DNA from 2 places in the Dickeya chrysanthemi NCPPB 402 genome. Region 1 is predicted to be linked to the other one. Evidence: predicted binding sites of a transcription regulator. Region 1 holds the regulator's gene; the other holds the start of a gene.
What was found. Region 1 encodes CRP, which controls carbon source genes, mostly activating them, when cyclic AMP is high. Its sites were predicted from a motif close to ATGTGANNNNNNTCACAT; they were not measured.
Positions count from the first base shown of each region.

Region 2: rhaS (HTH-type transcriptional activator RhaS) is a predicted target of CRP. The motif match lies at 2,984-3,001, and genes of this name have one in related genera.

Region 1 covers NZ_CM001974.1:348,638-360,847, forward strand. The annotation lists gene DCH402_RS01625 (PTS ascorbate-specific subunit IIBC) at 1-727, shown strand, start outside; gene DCH402_RS01630 (PTS sugar transporter subunit IIA) at 774-1,250, shown strand; gene DCH402_RS01635 (L-ribulose-5-phosphate 4-epimerase) at 1,293-1,985, shown strand; gene DCH402_RS01640 (3-keto-L-gulonate-6-phosphate decarboxylase UlaD) at 2,116-2,760, shown strand; gene crp (cAMP-activated global transcriptional regulator CRP) at 2,860-3,492, opposite strand; gene DCH402_RS01650 (OsmC family protein) at 3,869-4,276, shown strand; gene DCH402_RS01655 (phosphoribulokinase) at 4,342-5,211, opposite strand; gene DCH402_RS01660 (YheU family protein) at 5,353-5,583, opposite strand; gene DCH402_RS22710 (hypothetical protein) at 5,580-5,753, opposite strand; gene DCH402_RS01665 (LysE family translocator) at 5,873-6,478, shown strand; gene DCH402_RS01670 (ABC transporter ATP-binding protein) at 6,544-8,463, opposite strand; gene kefG (glutathione-regulated potassium-efflux system ancillary protein KefG) at 8,587-9,138, shown strand; gene kefB (glutathione-regulated potassium-efflux system protein KefB) at 9,141-10,955, shown strand; gene DCH402_RS01685 (YheV family putative zinc ribbon protein) at 11,014-11,208, shown strand; gene slyD (peptidylprolyl isomerase) at 11,358-11,936, shown strand; gene eat (ethanolamine permease) at 12,028-12,210, opposite strand, start outside.
Region 2 covers NZ_CM001974.1:4,084,122-4,096,331, forward strand. The annotation lists gene DCH402_RS21715 (DUF2778 domain-containing protein) at 1-86, shown strand, start outside; gene DCH402_RS23205 (hypothetical protein) at 67-630, shown strand; gene rhaR (HTH-type transcriptional activator RhaR) at 986-1,840, opposite strand; gene rhaS (HTH-type transcriptional activator RhaS) at 2,009-2,845, opposite strand; gene rhaB (rhamnulokinase) at 3,195-4,667, shown strand; gene DCH402_RS18050 (L-rhamnose isomerase) at 4,664-5,920, shown strand; gene rhaD (rhamnulose-1-phosphate aldolase) at 5,945-6,775, shown strand; gene rhaM (L-rhamnose mutarotase) at 7,262-7,576, shown strand; gene DCH402_RS18065 (methyl-accepting chemotaxis protein) at 8,099-9,703, shown strand; gene DCH402_RS18070 (IclR family transcriptional regulator) at 9,800-10,606, opposite strand; gene DCH402_RS18075 (phosphohydrolase) at 10,752-11,462, opposite strand; gene DCH402_RS18080 (MFS transporter) at 12,008-12,210, shown strand, end outside.

The DNA.
Region 1 (12,210 bases):
GATCGGCCTGCTGTTGTTTAACGCATCCATCATGATCATCCCCGGCTTTATTCCGATGTTCTTCTCTAACGCCACCATCGGGGTATTTGCCAACCACTTCGGCGGCTGGCGGGCGGTAATGAAGATCTGTTTCGTTATGGGGATCATTGAAGTATTGGGTTCCGCCTGGGCGATTCAGTTGTTTACCCATAACGGCACCAGTTTTAACGGCTGGATGGGTATGGCGGACTGGGCGTTGGTGTTCCCGGCCATTATGCAGGGGCTGTCGTTCTCATCCCTGTTCTTCTTTGTGTTGCTGGCCGGCGCCGGCGTTTATATGTACTTCGCGTCACGCACCCTGCGTCAGGAAGAAGACCGCGCACAACCTGCCGCCGCCGCCGCTGCTGATGCCGAGCCGGTCGAATCACAACCGGCCATGCCGGCCGACGGACGCGCCGTGCGCATTCTGGCCGTGTGCGGCAACGGGCAGGGCTCTTCCATGATGATGAAAATGAAGATCGGCAAGTTTCTCGAACAACGGGGAGTACCGCACATCATGGACTCCTGCGCCGTGGCAGATTACAAATCCAAACTCTCGACCACCGACATCATCGTCTCGTCCAAACATCTGGCCGGAGAAATGCACCCCGGTGAAGGTAAGTTCGTATTGGGAGTACAAAACATGCTTAATCCGCAGTCGTTTGGCGACGAGTTGCTGGGGCTTATCAAGAAAAATTTTGCCGGTTAACCAATCACGCCTTCCCCTCTGCGAGGGGACAGGCAAGGAGACGCATATGAAATTCAAACAATCGTTAATCGACAATGACTCCGTGCTGCTTCACGCCAGTGCGGCGGACTGGCGCGAGGCCATCAAGCTTGGCACCGATATGCTGATTGCGTCCGGCGCCGTCGAGCCCCGCTATCACGAAGCGATTATCAGCAGTATCGAGAAAATGGGGCCTTATATCGTGATCGCTCCGCAATTCGCCATGCCCCATGCGCGGCCGGAAAACGGCGTCAACCGTACGGCGTTTGCGCTGGTGACGCTCACCGCACCGGTTAAATTCGAGGGAGAAGACGAGCCGGTGGATGTGCTGATCACGCTGGCGGGCAGTACCTCCGATGAGCATATGGAAGGGCTGATGGAAGTGACTCAGGTACTTGAAGACGAGCACAGCGACAGCGGAATCAACCTCGACAAGCTGCGGGCTTGCACCAGCCGGGAAGAGGTGTTCAGCGTCATCGATAAGGCGCTGGCCCAAACGGCATAAGCGGTAACAAGGCGCTCTGTAAGGGGCGCAGGAGAAACAACGATGTATCAGCAACTGAAAGCTATCGTACTGGACGCCAACCTGCTGCTGCCGCGTCACGGTTTAGTGACGCTGACCTGGGGCAATGTGTCGCAGATTGACCGCGAGCTGGGGGTTATCGCCATCAAACCCTCGGGGGTTTCCTACGAGCAGATGACCATCGACGATATCGTGGTGGTGGATATGAATGGGCGAGTGGTGGAAGGGCACCTTAATCCCTCCAGCGATACTGCCACCCATCTGGCACTTTACAGCGCGTTCGGCAATATCGGCGGTATTGTGCACACCCATTCGCGCCACGGCACCATCTGGGCACAGGCCGGTCGGGATATTCCGGCGCTCGGCACCACCCATGCCGATTATTTCTACGGTGATATTCCCTGTACCCGCCCGTTGAGCGAGGGCGAGATAGCCGATGATTATGAAAAAAATACCGGCCTGGTGATCGTGGAAGAATTTCAGCGCCGCGGTCTTGACCCGCTGGCGGTGCCCGGCGCGGTGATTACCGGCCATGCGCCGTTCTGTTGGGGGAAAAATGCGCTGGATGCGGTGCATAATGCACTGGTGCTTGAAGAAGTCGCCGCCATGGCGTTTTCGACCCGGCTGCTTAATGCGGACATTCATATTGATCAGGCGCTTTCTGATAAACACTATTTCAGGAAACACGGTGCCAATGCCTATTACGGCCAGCGCTGAATAGCCCGCACACGTAACATGATGTCATTGCAATAACGGCTTGAAATAAACAGTGGCAATCGGCCACGGGCTGCGCTCGCCCTCAAGTCAGAGATCCCGATATTTTCACGATTGGAAAGGAAATCGCATTATGACCAAACCTATGCTGCAAATTGCCCTTGATTCGACGGATTTGAGTACCGCTGTAGAGATTGCCGAACGTGTCGGCGGCTTTGTCGATATTATCGAAGTCGGGACGATTCTGGCTTTTGCCGAAGGGATGGCGGCGGTGCGTACCCTGCGTGAGCGTCATCCGAACCACATTATCGTTTGCGACATGAAAACCACCGACGGCGGCGCAATTTTGGCGCGCATGGCGTTTTCCGCCGGTGCTAACTGGATCACGGTGTCCGCCGCCGCGCACGTGGCCACTATCGCCGCCTGTAAGAAAGTGGCTGATGAATTCGGCGGGGAGATCCAGATTGAACTGTACGGCAACTGGAATCTGGATGACGCCAGACAGTGGGTTGCGATGGGGATTACCCAGGCCATTTACCACCGTTCCCGCGATGCGGAGCTGGCCGGCGTCAATTGGACTTCCGCCGATCTTGGCAGAATGCGTGCGCTGTCTGAGCTGGGGCTTGAGCTGTCGATTACCGGCGGCATCGTGCCGGAGGATATCCACCTGTTTGACGGCATCAGCGCCAAGGCGTTTATCGCCGGTCGCGCCCTCGCGTCTGAGAGCGGCAAAGCCACCGCAGAGGCGTTGCGTACCGAGATCAACAAGTACTGGTAAGACGCGAACGTGGATGCCAGACAGGTGCGTTAGGATGGTACAACGGTCTGAAACAAGGAGGGCGGCCAGATGGCCGCCCTGTCGGATGAGGGATGGGGATCAGCGCGTACCGTACACCACGATGGTTTTACCGTGGGCGGAGATCAGGTTTTGATCTTCCAGCATCTTCAGGATACGGCCGACGGTTTCGCGGGAACAGCCGACGATCTGGCCGATTTCCTGACGAGTGATCTTGATTTGCATACCGTCCGGGTGCGTCATGGCATCCGGCTGTTTAGCCAGGTTCAGCAAGGTCTGCGCGATACGACCGGTTACGTCGAGGAACGCCAGATTACCGACTTTCTGCGATGTAACTTGCAGGCGACGCGCCATCTGCGATGACAACCGCATCAGAATATCCGGGTTGACTTGAATTAGCTGGCGGAATTTCTTATAGGAAATCTCAGCGACTTCACAGGCGGTTTTCGCCCGCACCCACGCACTGCGTTCCTGCCCATCTTCAAATAAGCCAAGTTCGCCAATAAAATCGCCCTGATTCAGATAAGACAGAATCATTTCCTTGCCTTCTTCATCCTTGATTAGCACGGCAACCGAGCCTTTCACGATGTAGTAAAGCGTCTCTGCTTTTTCACCCTGATGAATAAGGGTGCTCTTCGATGGGTACTTGTGAATGTGGCAATGAGAAAGGAACCATTCGAGAGTCGGGTCTGTTTGCGGTTTGCCGAGAACCATTCGCTGTTATCCTCTGTTTGTAATTCACTGCGCAAATCACAGGGCTCAGAGTTCCCTGTACGGCGTGATAACATAGTTATAATTCAATTCCGTTCTGGCGGAATGACGTCAGGGAATATACTGAGGCTGTCTATACACGTCATATTCAGATTGCGGATGCGTTGGTCTGAATCATTCAGCGCATATCGGATGACGCCAGTAAGCCGGTGGCGGGCCTGACGAAGACTCAACACACGCGGTTACGCTTTTGTTTGTAACACAGGTTGAGTGTAGTGTCTCGTGTTGTCTCGCTTCAGCATGATTAAGCTCTGATTATCAGGCTTTTTTGTACATAAGCGGTGCAAAATTTCAAAAATAATTGATTGAGGACAAATTTATGCAGGCTCGGGTGAAATGGGTTGAAGGGTTGACGTTTCTGGGTGAATCCGCGTCCGGGCATCAACTGCTGATGGACGGCAACGCCGGCGACAAAGCGCCCAGCCCGATGGAAATGGTGCTGATGGCAGCAGGCGGATGCAGCGCCATCGATGTGGTGTCTATTCTGCAAAAAGGCCGTCACGATGTGGTGGATTGCGAGGTTCGCCTGACGTCGGAACGCCGTGAAGAGGCGCCGCGCCTGTTCACCGCCATTAACCTGCATTTTATTGTGACCGGCAAAGGGTTGAGCGATAAAGCCGTGGAGCGCGCGGTATCGCTGTCGGCGGAAAAGTACTGCTCGGTGGCGCTGATGCTGGAAAAAGCGGTTAACGTGACCCACAGCCATGAAGTGATCGCGCTGGACTAATGCGTCTGACTACGGCGGTTTGCTCCTGTTGCCGCCGCATCCTGCAAAGCCGCTACCGTCGGCTATTAATCAATTTTATTGCCTTCGATCAACCGCTGCACCAGCGGCATCATGATTAACTCCATCGCCAGCCCCATTTTGCCGCCCGGCACCACCAGCGTATTGATGTGGGAAATGAATGAGCCTTGCAACATCGCCAGCAGGTAAGGGTAATCAATATGGTCCAGACCCTGAAAGTGGATCACCACGAAACTTTCGTCCATCGAGGGAATGGCTTTGGCGGCGAACGGATTAGAGGTGTCTACCGTCGGCACGCGCTGGAAGTTGATGTGGGTACGGGAAAACTGCGGCGTGATGTAGGTGATGTAATCTTCCATTGAGCGCACGACGGAATCCATCACCGCCTCGCGGGAGTGACCGCGCTCGTTGATATCGCGCACCAGTTTTTGGATCCACTCCAGGTTGACGATCGGCACCACGCCCACCAGCAGGTCGACATGCTGCGCCACATCATGCTGGTCGGTGACCACGCCGCCGTGCAACCCTTCGTAGAACAGCAGGTCGGTCGGTTCCGGCATCGGTTCCCAGGGCGTGAAGGTGCCCGGCACTTGATTGTAGGGAATGGCTTCGTCGTAGGTGTGCAGGTATTTGCGGGTCTGGCCGGTGCCGCTGCGGCCGTATTCAATAAACGTGTGTTCCAGTTGGCTGAAATCGTTCGCTTCCGGCCCGAAATAGCTGATGTGGCGCCCCAGATCCCGCGCCTTGCGGATCGCCATGTCCATTTCCGGCCGGGTATAGCGGTGATAGCTGTCGCCATCCACCAGTGCGGCGCGCAGATTCAGTTGCTGGAAAATTTTGCGAAACGCCAGGCTGGTGGTGGTAGTCCCCGCGCCGCTGGAGCCGGTGACCGCGATAATCGGATGCTGGTGCGACATGGTGTGTAACCTCCGGTGAATGGGGCAATCTCCGGTAATCCGGTAAATAGGGGCAACCCCGGTCAGAGATATCTGAGCATTGTTAGCATGTTTATACCGCGGTGACACGCCAATTTACGTTTTTAACCGATTGATTCAGGGCTAATACCGCTCACCGCTGCTGAGCTGGCGGCGGGGCATGATATTGACGGTTTCATGCAGTTCCGACCATACCAGCACGACCTCGCCGTGTGCCAATTGTTGGCGTACGTCCGCGACTTTTTCGTCGAGCGTGCGCTCCTGCTCGCCGTAGTCGGTGCCTTCGCGCAGGACGAACGATTCAATCAGATTTTGCAGTGTTTCCGGTGCCAGTTCTTGCCAGGGAATGATCATGCGTTCTGCTCCAGATAAGGGGTGAACCAGCTTGGGGATCCGCTGTTCCAGCCACAACTCAGGCTGGTGCCATGTGCCGCCTGCACCGGCGCTTCACTCCAAGCGAGATCGATAAAATCCCCGTCCGGCAGGGGCTGAAAACACGTATTACGATAAGAAGAATGATTCATAAAAAGAGCGCCACGATGAAAAGAGGCCGCGATACCTGTTGCCGCATGGCGAAATACTTGTCTGCATCCTGTCTCGCTGCTAGGTTGAACGTCCCTTCAGTTATAAGGACCGCCGTTTCATGGAGCACGTCAGCCTGTTTCTTTCAATGCTCGGTTTCTTGTGGGTCGCCGCCATTACGCCGGGCCCCAATAATATGCTACTAACCGCCTCCGCCGCCAACTTTGGCGTATTACGCTCTATGTCGTTGATGCTGGGCATCATGATCGGGATGCAGATCATGCTGCTGCTGGTGGCGTTAGGGCTGGGCAGCCTGATCCTGCTTTATCCCTCGCTGCATCTGGCGTTGAAGGTGTTGGGCAGCGCCTATCTGCTGTGGTTGTCGTGGAAAATTGCTACGGCGGCTTATGAAAAACTCGACACGGATAGCGCGCCGCCGAAGCCGATTCCGCTGTATCAGGGCGGTTTGCTGCAATTTCTCAATCCCAAAGCCTGGTTGATGTCGCTGGGCGCCGTCGCGGGGTTCAGCCTGTCTGGCGACGGTTATGTCGGGTCGGTGGTGGCCATCAGCGTGGCGATGGTGTGCGTTAATCTCGTGGCCGGGATTATCTGGCTGGGGTTCGGCGCGATGATCGGCCGTTTGTTGCAAAGCCCGCGCGCCTGGAAGATATTCAATCTCGCCATGGGGTTACTGACGGCGACCTGCGTACTGATGATCTGGCATTAATCATCGTGAAGAGCGTCTGAACAGCGGGCCACCGTATTGCGCCCGCCGTTCAATCAGAATGGTGCTTACCCTTGGGCTTCGGCGTCGCGCAGCAACTGTTCCAGTTGTTCCTGCGCATCCAGCCAGGCCATTTCGGCATTTTCCAGCTCCGTCTTGGTCGCGCTTTGTTTTTGCAAACAGTCGGTCAGTTCATTTTTACGGCTGACGTCATAGAGCGCGCCGTCGGCAAGGCGTTCTTCTACTGTCGTCAGCGCGGCCTGCAGTTTCTCCATCTGTTGTTCCAGTTGGGTAATCTGTTTGCGCACCGGCTGAGTCAACGCGCGTAGCTCGGCATCGCGCCGCTTTTGATCTTTTCTTGATTGCGCACTGTTGGCGGCGTTTTCTTTGGGGGCGGAATCCGCGGCATTATCCTGCTTCTGCGCATCCAGCAACCATTGCTGATAATCCTCCAGATCGCCGTCGAACGGCTCGACCTTGCCGTCGTGCACCAGATAGAGATCGTCGGTGGTGGATCGGATCAGGTGACGATCGTGAGACACCACCACCAGCGCGCCTTCGAAGTCGATCAACGCTTCGGTCAGCGCCTGACGCATGTCGAGATCCAAATGGTTGGTCGGTTCGTCAAGCAGCAACAGGTTAGGGCGCTGCCAGACGATCAGCGCCAGCACCAGACGCGCTTTCTCGCCGCCGGAAAAGCGCTCGGTGGATTCGGTCACCTTGTCGCCCCGGAAGCCGAAACCGCCGAGATAGTCGCGCAACTGTTGTTCGGTCTCCCGTTCCGCCAGCCGGGTTAGGTGCTGCAACGGCGATTCGTCGGGACGCAGAAACTCCAGTTGATGCTGGGCGAAGTAACCGAGGCGCACGCCTTTGGCCAGCCCGATGTCGCCGTTGAACGGTTGAAGTTCGCCCGCCAGCAGTTTGATGAGCGTCGATTTGCCGGCGCCATTGTGACCCAATAACCCGATGCGTGAACCGGGCACCAGATTCAGCTTGATGGAGTCCAGAATCAGGCGGTCGCCGTAGCCGGCGCTGACTTTTTCCATCCGCAACAGCGGATTCGGCAACGCTTGTGGCTCACGAAAACTAAAGCGGAACGGGTTATCGACATGCGCCGGGGCGATAAGCTCCATGCGCTCCAGCATCTTGATGCGGCTCTGCGCCTGTTTGGCTTTACTGGCTTTGGCGCGAAAACGGTCGATGTAGTGTTGCAGATGGGTGACCCGCTCCTGCTGATGCTGATACATGGCCTGTTGCTGGGCCAGACGGGTAGCGCGTTGCTGTTCAAACGAGGTGTAGTTGCCGGTGTACTCGAACAGCGTTTCCTGCTCGATATGCAGGATCCGGTTGGCGATGGGATCAAGGAAATCCCGATCGTGGGAGATCAGCACCAGCGTACCGGGGTAATTCTTCAGCCATTTCTCCAGCCAGATCACTGCATCCAGATCCAGATGGTTGGTGGGTTCGTCGAGCAGCAGCAGGTCGGAACGGCAAATCAGCGCCTGCGCCAGGTTGAGGCGCATACGCCAGCCGCCGGAGAAATCGCTGACGGAACGTTGCAACTGCTCTTGCTGGAAGCCCAGCCCGTTGAGCAGGCTGGCGGCGCGGGACTGTATCGACCAGGCCTGAATCGCGTCCAGTTTACCGTGCAGTGTGGCGATGGCGTGGCCGTCGTTGCGGGCATTCGCCGCGTCCAGATCGGCTTCCAACTGGCGGAATTCGCGGTCTCCGTCTATCACGTAATCAATAGCCGAACGCGCCAGCGCCGGGGTTTCCTGATTGACCCATGCCAGTGCCCAGTTTTGCGGAAAGGTGACGCTGCCGCCGTCGGCGCTGATTTCCCCTTTTAACAGTGACAACAGGGTTGATTTGCCACAGCCGTTTTTACCCACCAGACCGACTTTTTGACCTGGATTGACGGTAGCGGTGGCGTTGTCCAGCAGTACCCGTGTACCGCGTCGAATTTGCAAGGAGGAGAAAACAATCATAACGCGCCAAATGTTCAAATATGTTAAATTAACGATCGGGTATCAGGACTGCCGTGTCCTGTCTATTGCTGTATCGCATGGTAGCCGAAAATACCTGCAATGACGACGCCCTGGAGGGGAATGATGTCGCAGCCACCAAAGATTTTGCTGCTGTTTGCCCATCCGGAATCTCAGGATTCTGTCGCGAATAAGCTGTTATTACACTCCGCCCGGCAGCTTGGGCATGTCACTGTGCACGATCTTTACGCTCACTACCCTGATTTTTTTATCGATATTCATCATGAGCAGCAGTTGCTGCGCGAGCATCAGTTGATCGTGTTTCAGCATCCGCTTTATACCTACAGTTGCCCGGCATTACTGAAAGAGTGGCTGGACAGGGTGTTGACGCGTGGCTTTGCCAACGGGGTAGGCGGCAATGCGCTGACCGGAAAGTACTGGCGTTCGGTGGTGACGACCGGCGAGCAACAAGACGTGTACCGTGCGTCAGGTGTGAATCGTTACACGATGGATGAAGTATTAAGGCCATTTGAAATGACGGCCGCCATGTGTCACATGCACTGGCTGCCGCCGCTGATTATCTATTGGGCGCGGCGATTGCCGCCTGATGTGTTACGGGAGCATGCTAAAGCCTATAGCAACTGGCTGACGTCGCCGTTTCCGCATGGGGAACCCTAAACATGGAAACCTCTTCTCTCTTGAACGCCGGGGTGCTGTTCCTGTTTGTCGCCGTGCTGATGGTGCCGATTGCGGCGCGACTGGGGATTGGCGCGGTGCTGGGGTATTTGCTGGCGGGGATCGCCATCGGCCCGTGGGGGCTGGGATTTATCCGTGACGTGGAAGCCATCCTGCATTTTTCCGAATTGGGCGTGGTATTCCTGATGTTTATCATCGGTCTGGAGCTGGATCCGGCCAAATTGTGGCGATTACGGCGGTCTATTTTCGGCACCGGTGCGGCGCAGGTGTTGCTGAGTGCGGCGGCGCTGGGCGGGGTGTTATATCTAAGCCGGTTCTCCTGGCAGGCGGCGCTGATTGGCGGCATTGGGTTGGCGATGTCTTCCACCGCCATCGCGCTGCAACTGATGCGTGAAAAAGGCATGAACCGCAACGAGTCCGGCCAGCTTGGTTTTTCGGTGCTGCTGTTTCAGGACCTGGCGGTGATCCCGGCGTTGGCGCTGATTCCGGTGCTGGCAGGGGTTCAGGGTGAACTGGATGACTGGAATCAGGTGGGGCTGAAGGTCGTGGCGTTCGGCGGGATGCTGATTGGCGGGCGTTATCTGGTGCGTCCGTTGTTCCGTTTTATCGCCGCGTCGGGCGTGCGCGAAGTGTTTACCGCCGCCTCGCTATTGCTGGTGCTGGGGTCGGCGTTGTTCATGGATGCGCTGGGTCTGTCGATGGCGCTCGGCACGTTTATTGCGGGCGTACTGCTGGCGGAAAGCGAATACCGCCACGAGCTGGAAATCGCCATTGAACCGTTCAAGGGCTTGCTGCTGGGGCTGTTTTTCATCTCGGTCGGTATGTCGCTCAATCTCGGCGTGCTGTACGCCAATATTCTGATGGTGTTGGCGGGTGTGGCGATCCTGGTCGTCGTGAAAGGGATAATCCTGTATCTGCTGGCGTGGTTGTATGGGCTGCGCTCCTCTGAGCGTCTGCAATTTGCCGGGGTGCTTAGTCAGGGCGGCGAGTTTGCCTTTGTGCTGTTTTCCTCCGCGGCGACATACAAGGTATTGAAAGGCTCGCAATTGCCGTTGTTGCTGGTGACGGTCACGCTGTCGATGATGGTCACGCCGTTACTGATGACGCTTATCGACAAACTGTTATCGCGTCGCTTCAACCATCAGGAAGAAGAGGATGAAACGCATTATGTCGAGAATGATCGCCCTCAGGTGATAGTGGTGGGATTCGGCCGGTTTGGGCAGGTTGTCGCCCGTTTGTTGATGGCGAATAAAATGCGTATCACGGTGTTGGACCGCGACATCAGCGCGGTGCGTTTGATGCGCACCTATGGCTATAAAGTGTATTACGGTGATGCGACCCAGCTCGAACTCCTGCGCGCCGCCGGCGCGGATCAGGCGCAGTCCATCGTGATTACCTGTGTGAACCCTGAACACTCGATGACGATTGTGCACTTGTGCCAACAGCATTTTCCTCATCTGGAGATTCTGGTGCGAGCCCGCGGCCGTGTGGAAGCCCATGAGTTGCTGAAGGCCGGCGTGACGCAATTCACGCGCGAAACATTCTCGAGTGCGCTGGAGTTGGGACGTAAAACCCTGGTTTCATTAGGGATGCATCCTCATCAGGCTTACCGGGCGCAACAGCATTTTCGGCGGCTCGACATGCGTATGCTGCGTGAGCTGATGCCTCAGCATAAAGGCGATGTGGCGCAGATTTCCCGCGTCAAGGAGGCTCGCCGCGAGCTTGAGGAGATCTTTGAGCGAGAAATGCAGCGCGAACGGCGTCGGCCGGATGACTGGGACGAACACGAAGAACACTAGGCGAATGTGCGGCGTACCGTGGTATGCCGCGAATGCAACAGGCTAACAGAGAATAACCATGCGCAAACGTTTTATTGCCGGAGCCGTGTGCCCGAAGTGCCATACGCAGGATACGCTGGCGGTGGGGCGCGAAGGCGACGATGAAGTGGTGGTGTGTGTGCACTGCGGCTATCAGCAAAGCCAGTCGGAGGCACCGCCCAAGGCTGCCACGCCACCCGCCGGTGAAATCATCGGCCTGTTTCGCCCAGAATAATCTGGCTTAAGACGGCTGCGATGGCGGTTGACCGCGAACGGTATGCAGATGGAAAAGGTCTTCCAGACAGTTTTTTATCCCGGGCAATACATGGGGATGTTTTTCCGCTACAATTTGCGCAAAATTGATTTCCAACGCTAGGAGATATCATGAAAGTAGCAAAAGACCTGGTGGTCAGCCTGGCCTATCAGGTACGTACGGAAGATGGTGTATTGGTTGATGAGTCTCCGGTGAGTGCGCCGTTGGACTATCTGCATGGTCATGGTTCGCTGATTTCCGGTCTGGAAAAAGCGCTGGAAGGCCGTGATGTAGGTGAGCGTTTTGACGTCAGCGTCGGCGCTAACGATGCCTACGGCGAATACGACGACAATTTGGTTCAGCGTGTGCCGAAAGACGTGTTCGTCGGTGTGGACGAGCTGCAGGTCGGCATGCGTTTCCTGGCTGATACCGATCAGGGTCCGGTGCCGGTAGAAATCACCGAAGTACAGGATGACCACGTAGTGGTTGATGGTAACCACATGCTGGCAGGCCAGAACCTGAAATTCAACGTAGAAGTGGTCGCTATCCGTGAAGCCACGGAAGAAGAGTTGGCGCACGGTCATGTACACGGTGCGCATGATCATGACCACGATCATGACGGTTGCTGCGGCGGCCACGGCCATGATCACGACCATGAACACGGTAAAGGTGGTTGCGGCGGTAACGGTGGTTGCGGTTGCCACCACTGATTTGCCCTTCCCTGAAAAGGCCGCGATTGCGGCCTTTTTTCTTGTCAGCCCATTACCACCTCCTTGGGAGGTGGTAATGGTTAAACGTCGGCTACTCCTTCCGTACCAGCATGGCGTCCTGTGGGGCGTTGTCGCGCTGGGTTCGGGTCATCAGAAAATAGCTGTAACCCGCCAGCATCAGCACAATAAACAAACCGCCGATCACCGGGTTGAACCACAGCATCGCGATCAGACACACCACCGACAGCACCAGCGCGATAGCCGGAATGAACGG
Region 2 (12,210 bases), 930 kb from region 1:
GGACAAAAAAACAATCCATACATAATACAGGTCTTGAGGCTTATGGAATCATCGAGGTGGTAGCTCATGGCAACACTTGCCCGTAGAGTATTTAAGACGTTGTTATTTTTCGTCCTTTATTACCTATCACTACGGTATATTCATCCCTACCCGATAATCTTTACCCGCAGCATGACCGATCAGCTTGTCACCGTTGCCAACTATCTGGGATTTAGCGATCCGGAATGGTTCTATCTGCTGGCGGTGTTAATGATTAATATGATGCTCACCGTAGCGCTATACGGGTTAAGTATAAGAGCATGGAAATACTATCAATCGATGAAATATTCATCAGAAAATAAAAAATTGCCGATGACCACGTTTATTCACAGGATGATAAAAACTCTACTATTTATTGTCTTATTTTTTCTCTCGGTACGTTATGTGCACACTTACCCGATCCCTATGCCCAAAGAGCAGGTTACGCTGCTTTTCAAGTTGTCTGCCGCATTAGGTATTCGTGATCCAGAAGATCTTTATATCTCGTCCATGTTGATTATTGAGCTGATAACCACAATAGCGGCCTATATCTTAATCATGAAAACATGGCAACGATATAATAACAAAACAAAAATTGATGGAAATTTATGATTTTTATTAAAACCACATTATTTAACAACATCATCAAGATGACTATTAAATCTAAAAAAATCTTCCATTATACTCTAAAGAAACTCCTATTTATTGCTTTATTCCTTCTGGCTATTCGCTATGTCCATACTTACCCTGTCCCACTGACTCGGAAATAAACCGATCTGTTAGTAACACTATCAGAAAACGTGGGCTGGAAAGACCCTGAATTGTTCTACATCACGGTGATGTCAATTATCGATCTGATCGCCGCTACGCTCGCTTATGTAGCGATCATAAAACTCTGGCGTTATTACCGCACCTCGCGTTCAACACGTCAGCCTTTATCGAAATAATAATAACCTCCCCCCTACCTTCACACCTTGCCGCCGGCCTGAAAACGCTGCCGGTAACCGCTGGGGGTAACGCCGAACGCCTGATGGAATACCACGGAAAAATAATTGCTGTCGTCAAAACCGCATTCGGCCGCCACTTCACTGATGGTTTGCCGGTTGTGGCGCAGTAATTCCATCGCCCGACACAGCCGCAACTGACGCAAATACTGCGCTACGCTCATGCCGGTCTGTTGTTTGAAGCGACTACGCAGGCTACGCATACTGAGGCCGTGCAACTGGCAGAAATCCTCCAGCCGAAACGGCCGGGCGATACTGGCGCGTAGCGCATTCATCAATAGGTCCAGTTGCTGGGCATCCGCCAGTTGGGTGCTTTCCGGCGCGTAGCGATAACGCAGCGCCAGCAGCGCAATCTGCAACAGCAGCACTTCGCTGAGCTGTAGCGACAGCGGGTCCGACTTCATGCACTCTTGCGCCAGATTTTCCACTTTGTCGCGCAGCGTATCCATGCTGTGGGTCGCCAGACGCCAGTAACGCTGCTGCTGCGGCACCTCGCCGCCGGGCAACAGGTTTTGCCAGTCGGTAGGCAGCGTCAGGCGATCTCGGATATAGAGGATGTTGTCCAGCTCCAAATCATGCACCGATTCGTAGCTGTGACGATCGCGGGCGGAGACATAAAACAGATCGCCGCAGGTGATGCGGTAAGGCACGTCATTCCACAGGTGCAGACCATTGCCGCGCCAGACAATCACCAGCTCGTCGAAATCGTGATGATGCAACGGAAACGCCGGCTGCGGGCTGCGCTCCGCCACCGTGACCGTGTTTTTATCGGTAAGAAAGTAATCTTCCGTTCGTAACTTCAACCCGCGGGATGGCACAGCCTGTCGCCCCTGTCACGTTAGAGCCTATCCCAGTAGGGCTATTTCACTTGCCATTTTGGCCCTGGGCAGTGCTCGAAATCCTCACGTACTACGTGTACGCTCCGGGTTCTGCGCGCTGTCTGTGCCCAAACTGGCTGCGCCAATAACGCCTAATGGGATAGGCTCTTAGTCCTCACACAGCGCCTGATGGCGCAACGCTTTAGGGGCCAGCGAAAAGGCTTTGCGGAACTGGGTGGAGAAGTGATTACTGTCACTGAAACCGCAATCATGGGCGATGGTGGTAATCGAGTCATCGCTGTGCTGCAACCGACGCCGCGCTTCCAGTAAACGCAAACGGTTCAGATAGCGTTGCGGCGTCATACCGGTGCGCTGCTTCACCTGCCGGTGCAACGTACGCAACGACAATGAAAAACGATCCGCCAGCGTTTCCCAATCCACCTCTTCGCAATAGTTATGCTGCAACCAGCCCAGCAACGCCTGAATCCCCAGGAGTTCACTGCCGTCGCCCTGCGTCTGGAAACTCTTTTGCCGCAACAGAACCAGGATCTGCAGGAACAGGCTTTCGCTGGTTGCGATATCTTCCGGTCGGTCGCGATGCGCCAGCGCCGCCAGTTGCAAAATCAGCTGTTTGACTTGTTGCTGAGTCGCGGCATTCAACTGCCATTGCCCCAGCCACTCGCCATTCGCGCCATACGGCAGAAACGGCGCAATATCCGACAAAAAGCGGAAACCGCGCGGCGACCGATACAACACATTGGTCAGATGCAGCTCTTCCACCTGCTCAAACAGATGACGATCGTTGTCCCGTACGAAAAACACCGCCCCGCTGCATAACGCGAAGGGTTGATCGTTGAACACGTGCACACCGGCGCCTTGTTCCACCAGCACGATTTCCCAGAAGTCATGATAATGTTCGGGAAATGCGCCCTGCGGCATCCGGGGTTCCACGGCTACCGTCGCCGCCTGTGAAGCAAAAAACTCTTCGCCATGAAGTTGTGTCATGTCGTCTTTCCCCCTTCCGCCTGACTGATCCGCCTGTCAGGATAGTAATCAGAAGGGAAGCCCCTGCGCCTTAAAATAGCGCCGCGACATTGCCGCCGCGAGGTTATTTTTTCAAGATCCAGCCGTTAAATCACTGAAATGTGGTTAGGATCACAAGCATTTGCCGCCGTCGCCAAGGCGCTTATCCAGCGACTATCTCCACAAATCGTGAACTGCTTCACAGTCAACTTTGCCATTTTGCCAACCCCATTTTTCAGATGGCACTCACCCAAAGGTACCGCCGCCCCAACTTTCCTACACTGCCGACTATCGTCACCAACACACCCTAATTACCACGGAGAGAACGGCAATGGCGGTCAGGTATTATGTGGCAGTCGATCTTGGCGCATCCAGCGGACGAGTGATGCTGGCGTCGCTGGAGACCGAAACCCGCCAGTTGGCGCTGGAGGAAATTCACCGTTTCAGTAACCCGCTACGGCAGTGGCAGGGGCATCACCTGTGGGATCTGGACGAGCTGGAGAGCCAGATTAGACACGGGCTTGAGGTCGTCGATGCTCGCGGCATTCACCCGGTCAGCATCGGCATCGATAGCTGGGGAGTAGACATGGTGCCGCTGGACCGGCAGGGTAACCGGCTGGGCCTAAGCTACTCGTACCGTGACCATCGTACCGACGGTCAGATGGCGCAGGTTATCGCCGAACTGGGCCGCGAACGCCTTTACCGACAAACCGGCATTCAGTTTTTGCCGTTCAACACCCTCTACCAACTGCGGGCACTGCGCCGGCAAGAACCGGAGGTCTGGGGGCAGATAGCCCATTTGTTGATGATCCCGGACTATTTCCACTACCGGTTGACCGGCCAAATGGCGTGCGAATACACCAACGCCAGTACCACGCAATTACTGAATCTACACAGCGGCGACTGGGACCACGGCCTGCTGGATTATCTCGGCGTGCCGCCCAACTGGCTCGCTACGCCGCATCAGCCGGGCCAGCGAGTCGGTGACTGGGTGGCGCCCAGCGGTCGTGCCGTACCGGTCGTGACCGTCGCCACGCATGATACCGCCAGTGCGGTCGTCGCCGCCCCGCTGACCGATGCAGACAGCGCTTATCTCAGCTCCGGCACCTGGTCGCTGATAGGCATAGAAAGCCGCGAACCGCTGACCGGCCCGGCAGCGCTGGCCGCCAACATCACCAATGAAGGCGGCGTCGGCGGCCGCTACCGGGTACTGAAAAATATTATGGGGCTCTGGCTGTTGCAGCGGGTCTGTCAGGAGCAGCAAGTCACGGATCTGCCGGCGTTGCTTGATGAGGCCGCCGCGCAGCCGGGGTTTGTCAGCCTGATTAACCCGAACGACGAGCGGCTGATTAATCCGCCCTCCATGAGCGACGCCCTGCTCGAACTCTGCCGTGAACACGGCCAGCCGCAACCCGTTGGCACCGCGGCGCTGGTGCGCTGCATTCTGGATAGCCTGGCGCTGTCTTACCGTCAGGGCTTGCTGACGCTGGGTGTGCTGCGCGGCGCGCCGTTACGCCATTTACATGTGGTCGGCGGCGGCAGCCGCAACAGCCTGCTGAACCAACTGTGTGCAGACGTCTGCCAGGTGCCGGTGCTGGCCGGCCCGGTTGAAGCCTCCACCCTCGGTAATATCGGCTGCCAGCTGATAGCAGAGGGCGCCGTGGCGGACCAGGAAGCCTTCCGCCGTCTGCTGACCGACAACATACCGCTGCAAACTTTCGTCCCCCGACAGAATTGTGATTTTGCTGATCACTGGCGCCGCTTTCAGGCGCTGTGTCAGATTAACGAGGAGCTCACCGTATGAATACCGCGATAGAAACCGCCTGGCGTCTGGCCAGAGAACGTTATGCCCGACTGAATATCGATGTGGATGCCGCACTGCGCCAGCTCGATCAAATTCCGGTCTCCATCCACTGCTGGCAGGGCGATGATGTGGCCGGTTTTGAACACGGCAGCGGTGCGTTGACCGGCGGTATTCAGGCGACCGGCAATTATCCCGGCAAAGCGCGCAACGCCACCGAATTACGCGCCGACCTGGAGCAGGCATTTCGCCAAATCCCCGGCCCGAAACGCCTCAATCTGCACGCCATCTATCTGGAATCAGCAACGCCGGTAGCGCGTAATGCCATCGAACCACAGCACTTCAGCAATTGGGTAGCGTGGGCCAAAGAACACCAACTGGGACTGGATTTTAACCCAACCTGTTTTTCGCATCCGCTCAGCAGCGACGGCTTTACCTTGTCGCATCCGGATGAAAACGTGCGTCGTTTCTGGATTGAACATTGCCAGGCCAGCCGCCGTATTTCCGCCTGGTTTGGTCGTGAGTTAGGCACCGCCTCGGTCATGAATATCTGGATCCCGGACGGCATGAAAGACCTGACCGTCGATCGGCTGGCGTTTCGTCAGCGGTTGCTGGCGTCACTGGACGAAGTGATCGCCGAAAAACTGGATCCGGCCCACCATATCGATGCCGTAGAGAGCAAACTGTTCGGATTAGGCGCGGAAAGTTTTACCGTCGGTTCCGGCGAGTTTTACATGGGGTACGCCACCAGTCGCCAGACGGCGCTCTGTCTGGATGCCGGCCACTTCCATCCCACCGAAGTGATTTCCGACAAGATCTCCAGCGCTAGCCTGTTTGTGCCGCGCCTGTTGCTGCACGTTAGCCGCCCGGTACGCTGGGACAGCGACCATGTGGTGTTGCTGGATGACGAAACTCAGGCCATCGCCCATGAAATCGTGCGTCATAACCTGTTTGATCGGGTACACATCGGGCTGGACTTCTTCGACGCCTCCATCAACCGTATCGCCGCCTGGGTTATCGGCACCCGCAACATGAAAAAAGCGTTGCTGCGCGCACTGCTGGAACCAACCGAAACCCTGCGCACGCTGGAACAAAACGGCGACTACACCGCCCGGCTGGCGCTGCTGGAAGAGCAGAAATCGCTGCCGTGGCAGGCGGTATGGGAACACTACTGCCAGCAGCATGACGTCACGCCCGGCAGCGACTGGCTGCAATCCGTTCGTCACTACGAAAACACCGTTCTCTGTCAGCGTTAATCTGTCAACGTTTAAGGATTCATCATGCAATCAATTCTCTCCTCCTGGTTTGTACAGGGAATGATCAAAGCCACCAGCGATATGTGGCTTAAAGGCTGGGATGAGCGCAACGGCGGCAACATCAGCCTGCGCCTGACCACAGACGACGTGACGCCGTTTGAAAGCGATTTCTATCCGCAACCGCGCCATGAAGCGCTGTCTCAGCCCATGCCGGAATTGGCAGGCTGCTGGTTTATCGTCACCGGGTCCGGCAAGTTCTTCCGTAACGTACAACTGGACCCGACGGACAATCTGGTGCTGTTGCAGGTGGATGCCGACGGCCGCGGTTACCGTATTTTCTGGGGGCTGACCCACGGCGGCCTGCCGACCTCGGAGCTGGCGGCCCATTTCCAGTCGCACATCGTGCGTATGAAGGTCAGCGGCGGGCGGGATCGGGTGATCATGCATTGCCACGCCACCAACCTGATCGCGCTGAGCTATGTGCTGGAACTGAACAGCGCCGCCTTCACCCGTGAACTGTGGGAAGGCAGTACCGAATGCCTGGTCGTATTCCCGGACGGCGTAGGGATCGTCCCGTGGATGGTGCCGGGTACGGATGCCATCGGCGATGCGACGGCCGAACAAATGCAACACCACTCGCTGGTCTTGTGGCCGTTCCACGGTATTTTCGGCACCGGCCCCTCGCTGGATGATGCCTTCGGCCTGATCGACACCGCGGAGAAATCGGCGGAAGTGATGGTCAAAGTGCGCTCGATGGGCGGGAAAAAACAGACCATCTCGACCGAGGAACTGATCGCACTCGGCCAGCGCTTTGGGGTTACACCGATGGCCGCCGCCTTACACCATGCCGGATAATCGGCGGCGTAAGGCATTGGCGATAGCGCGCCATAACGGATAGGCACGCCGCCCCGCAGAATACCATGCCGGCAGCAGCGACCGCCGGGCTCAACAGTAATGGTGATGACAGGTGAAACCGGGTTGTCGCACGCTGTCGGCATGGGACTCAAGGATGTTTCCCGCTGGGTATATACCCCAAATAATTCGAGTTGCAGGACAAAACGCGCTGCGTTTTGAACAACGCAACGCGTTGGCCCTTTAGGGCAAGGCTCATTAGAGCCTTGTAACGCGGCAACTGAGTGAACCCCCAGGCGCTTACTCAAGTAAGTGACTGGGGTGAGCGACAAATCTGCCGGGAGCAGATTTGAACGCAGTTGGCTGCGGCCCTGAAAGGGCGAGGCCCAGGGATGGGCCGAGTAATAAAGCCAACACACCTGCAACTTGAAGTATGACGGGTATAAACGCGCGTTGTTGTGCCCGATGATGCGCCACAGGATGACAAACATGTTGAGAAAAGCATTGGTAATGCAGGTTTTTCCTGAGAGTCACGACGAATATCAGCGTCGCCACAACCCGATCTGGCCTGAGCTGGAAGCGGAATTAAAAGCACACGGCGCGCACAGTTACAGCATATTCCTCGACCCGACGCGCAACCTGTTATTCGCGTATGTGGAAATCGAATCGGAAACACGCTGGAATGCCATCGCCCAGACCGATGCCTGCCAGCGCTGGTGGAAATACATGAAAGAGGTGATGCCCGCCAATCCGGATAACAGCCCGGTCAGCGCCGAACTGAAAGAGGTTTTTCATCTGGCATAATATATACCCAAAATAATTCGAGTTGCAGGAAGACGGCAACTGAGTGAACCCCCAGGAGCTTACTCAAGTAAGTGACTGGGGTGAGCGACAAATCTGCCGGGAGCAGATTTGAACGCAGCTGGCTGCGGCCCTGAAAGGGCGAGGCCCAGGGAGGGGCCGAGTAATAAAGCCAACACATCTGCAACTTGAAGTATGACGGGTATACAGGTTGTGTCCCGCCATGATGCGGAACACAACCACATTCAGGCACAACCGCCGCGATAATTAACGCTCATCACCCTGCGATGATTATTTTTATGAAATCGCATCGTTAACGAATCGTTTCTTTTTTAATTATCTCACCCCGCTGACATTTTCTTTATTCACAGAAACAGTAAAAAGTCACACACTATCGTCACAAAACCGCTGTTCCAAAAATAAAAAACAATTCATCAAAATGACGACTTGCCCCTATGAAGGGAATAAATTTTTGAATTACCATGCCGTTAATTAAAGATACTTTCCCTTGCCAAGAACACCATGATGAAAAAATTCTCGCAATTAACTGTCTTTTCCAAGCTGCTGTTCGGATTTTCCATACTGATCGTTATGATGCTATTTATTGGCGCAGTCTCTATTTATCAACTCGGCGCCAACAACGAGCGCATCAAAGATTATCGCGACAATCGCCTGCCGGGGGTGCGCTACACGCTGGAGATGCGCGGCGTCTTGTCCGAATTGCGTCTGCAGCAAATTCAATACATCTCCTCACAAACACCGGATGAACGAGAAGGCCACCGCAAGGAACTGTTGCAGAATCAGGATATATTTTTAACCGCGCAGGCAAATTACGCCAAATTGGTGAAAAACGACACGCAGGATAAACAAGCCTTATTCAGCCAGATAACCGACAACTTTAAGAATTTCGTCGATGTGAACGCCAAAGTCATTGAGGCGGTCAACGCGGCAAAACTGGACGAAGCCAGTAAAATTAGCGGTGCAGTTTCCTCTAAGTACCGTTCCCAATTGATGAAAGATCTGGCGAAACTGGTGGAGATGGAAATCGCCAGCGGCGATCAGGCGGCGGCCGCATCGGATGAGGGGTATCGCAGCGCATTTTATACCCTGGTCGGCTTGTTACTGCTGGCGATGATCGCAACCGGCGTTATCGCTACGCTGATCGCCCGTAACCTGTCCCACCAGTTGGGTGGTGAGCCGGCGTATGCCGTCGACATCATGAACCAGATTGCCGCCGGCAACCTCAACACCCTGATCAATCTGCGTGCGGGCGATACCCAGAGCTTGCTGGCAACGATAAAAAACATGAATGAAAAGCTGGCGGCTATCATTCACGCTATCGTAAACGGCAGCGAATCCATCTCACTGGCGGCCAGCGAGATAGCCCAAGGCAACAGCGACCTGTCGCAACGCACCGAAGAGCAGGCCGCGTCACTGGTGCAAACATCGTCCAACATGCAGCAGATTACCGAAACCGTAAAACGTAATGCCGACAACGCCCATCAGGCGAGCGAACTGGCGCGCCAGACGTCGCAAACGGCTGTGCACGGCGGTAACGTGGTAGACGACATGCTCAAGCGTATGCATGAAATCTCCGACAGTTCGCAGAAGATCGTCGATATCATTTCGGTGATTGAAGGCATCGCTTTCCAGACCAACATTCTGGCGCTCAATGCCGCCGTGGAAGCGGCCCGTGCCGGTGAGCAAGGCAAAGGATTCGCCGTCGTCGCCGGAGAAGTGCGTAATCTGGCGCAGAAGAGCGCCAACGCCGCCAAAGAGATCAAAACGCTGATCGAAGGCACGGTAGAAAAAATTACCGATGGTTCACGTCATGCCGATACCGCCAGCCAGGCGATGGAAGAGATCGTCTCGTCGGTCACCAAGGTGACGGATATCGTGGCGGAAATCTCGATGGCGTCCAACGAGCAGCATCAGGGGATTAAGGAAATCAGCGTCGCCATCGACCAGATGGACCGCGTGACGCAGCAGAACGCCGCGTTGGTTGAGCAAGCCGCCACCGCCGCCCAGTCCATGACGGAACAGGGCGAGCAGTTGCGCGACTCGGTTCGTTTCTTCCAGTTAGCACCTCAACAGTTAGCACATCAGCAATCCGCATTCCGTCTTAACTGACGTAAACAAACGGGCCGTCACATGACGGCCCGTCTTTATCTCACCCTGTTTTACCCGGTGTGTTCCGTTATGCTCTGCCACAAGGCATGAGAATATTCACTCGTCATTAGGCAGGGTTTTCAACGCCTGAGAGAGTGCTTCCGCCGTCTGACGTAATGGCGTCAACAAGGTATCTTCGTCGATTTGGCAGAGCTTGACCGAAGAGAGCGATAATGAAATGGCGTACTTCACCCGCTGACGCGCATCAAATACCGGGGCGGCGATGCAAGAGACGCCAACCTCATGCTCTTCCCGATCAAACGCCACCCCACGCTGACGAACATCTTCCAGTTCCCGCTTCATGTGTCCAGGGTCGGTAATGGTATAAGGGGTCAGTTTACGGATGTGCGGGTAATGGCGGCCCCAGTACGAAAAGAACGCCTCTTCACTGTCGTCGGCCAGAAACAGTTTCCCCATCGCCGAGCTGAATAACGTCATCTGCTGCCCCAGATAAGCACGGGTGCGCAACATACCGATAGTCGGTTCCAACTTGTGGATCAGAATGCCGTAATCACCGTCGCGCCTGGAGAAATTGACGGTTTCCCCGGTCACTGCATTCAACGCCTGCAAAGACGGCGCAATCAACCGAAGCACCGCGGGCGGCGCCAGCGACGTCTGCCCAACGGCAATAAATCGGGTGGTTAAACGATAACTGCCCGCCGCCGGCGCCGGGGTCACGTAGCCACATGCCTGCAACCCCTGTAGCAGGCGATGCACCGTGCTTTTATTAAGCTGGGCCAGCCCGGCCAAATGCGCCAGCGGGCAACCGTTAGGGTAATTGCTTAAAATTTCCAGCAGCAAAAATCCCCGCAGCAGGCTTTGGTTGCCTGTGGGTTTATCATCACCATGCGACAGCGCGCCCATCCATCCATCCCTCTGACTGAATAGTTTCGCTTATCGATAGCATGATTTGACATAATATGACGTGATCCCTGCCGCTCTACGTTACATCGCCGCCGCGTTGCATCACAGAGACAGAAAAAAGACGCCGGGATTACCCGCAACCGTATCAGGCCAACCAGGGATGCCAGGCGCTAAAGTACTCCCGAACCTGCGGATCCAGCCGCGTCGGATCGCCACCGACTTCCCCGGACAACTTGGCAAGAAAATCCACCAGCCAGGACGCGTTGGCTTCAGCGATACGTTTGCCCTCTGCCGTGTTCATGGTTTCCGGCAATTTCATCAGCTTGATGCGAAAATGATCCAGCGTGTAGAGACGATCATCCGGCTCACGCTCGCAGGCAAACAAATCCTGCGGATCAAACAACGAGCGACCCATCATGCCCGCGACATAAAACACCCGCGCCAACCCTAACGCACCCAGCGAGTCGAGCCGATCGGCATCCTGTACGATTTTCGCTTCCAGCGTTTGCGCGGTTATACCGGCGCTAAAACTGTGCGCCTCGACGGCATGACACAGCGCCGGATGCAGCGAGTGGGGAAAGTCGGGAAAATCCTGCGACAGAATACGCACAGCCTCTTGCGCCGCCATACGCGACGCCCGGCTACGATCAGGATGATTCTTCGGAACCAGCACGATGTCATGCAGGTACGCCGCGGCGATAATCACCCGCAAATCGCCGCCTTCCTGCTGCTGGATTCGCCGGGCGCTATTCGCCACCCGCACCAGATGATGATGGTCATGCGCGCTATCCACGGAGTCCGCCAGATGTCGGGCCACGTATTGACTAAGAGCCTGTTCAAAACCGAGTAAATCCATACCGTACTTTTCTCCTGCGTCAATCCCTGTCTGTCATCAAAGCATAACCAAAAAGTCATGACAGCAACATGACGGATACGCTCAGCGCTGCTCTTCGATATTGATAATAAGCGGTAAAATTATTGAGATAAAAAATGTTTATTACCCGTTTTGTCAATAAATAAACATTTACTTTCTCGGCCACACATTATTATATTTAGGTGCTTATACCCGTCATACTTCAAGTTGCAGGTGCGTTGGCTGCGTTCGTTCACCCGAATCACTTACCTGAGTAAGCTCATCGGGATTCTCTCTCTTGCCGCCTTCCTGCAACTCGAATTATTTTGGGTATATACGGTGTCGTAGCGTTTATTTTTTATCTCCGCTTACGTCATTTTTTTAATTTACAAAACATGACCTGATATACCCCCAATAATTCAAGCAGCAGGACAGCGGCAACGCAGCTCATCCCCTGGCGTAGGAACATGTGCCCAGGATAGGCAAGGAAAGCCGATGTACCCGACACTTGCAGTATGGCGGGTAATACTGTCAGGGGTATTTATCCCATGAGTCCGGTTTTGCTATTTTTTCTCACATTGGTGTTTATCGCTGATGGCCTGATGGTGTTCCTTATTCCGGTACTGGTCTATGCTGAAACGCAAAGCCTGACCTATTCCGGTTTGTCTTACATGTTATGGTGGTTACCGCGAATTGTCTTGACGCCGGCACTCGGCGTATTGATTGACCGTCTGGGCGTTCGCCCTGTTTC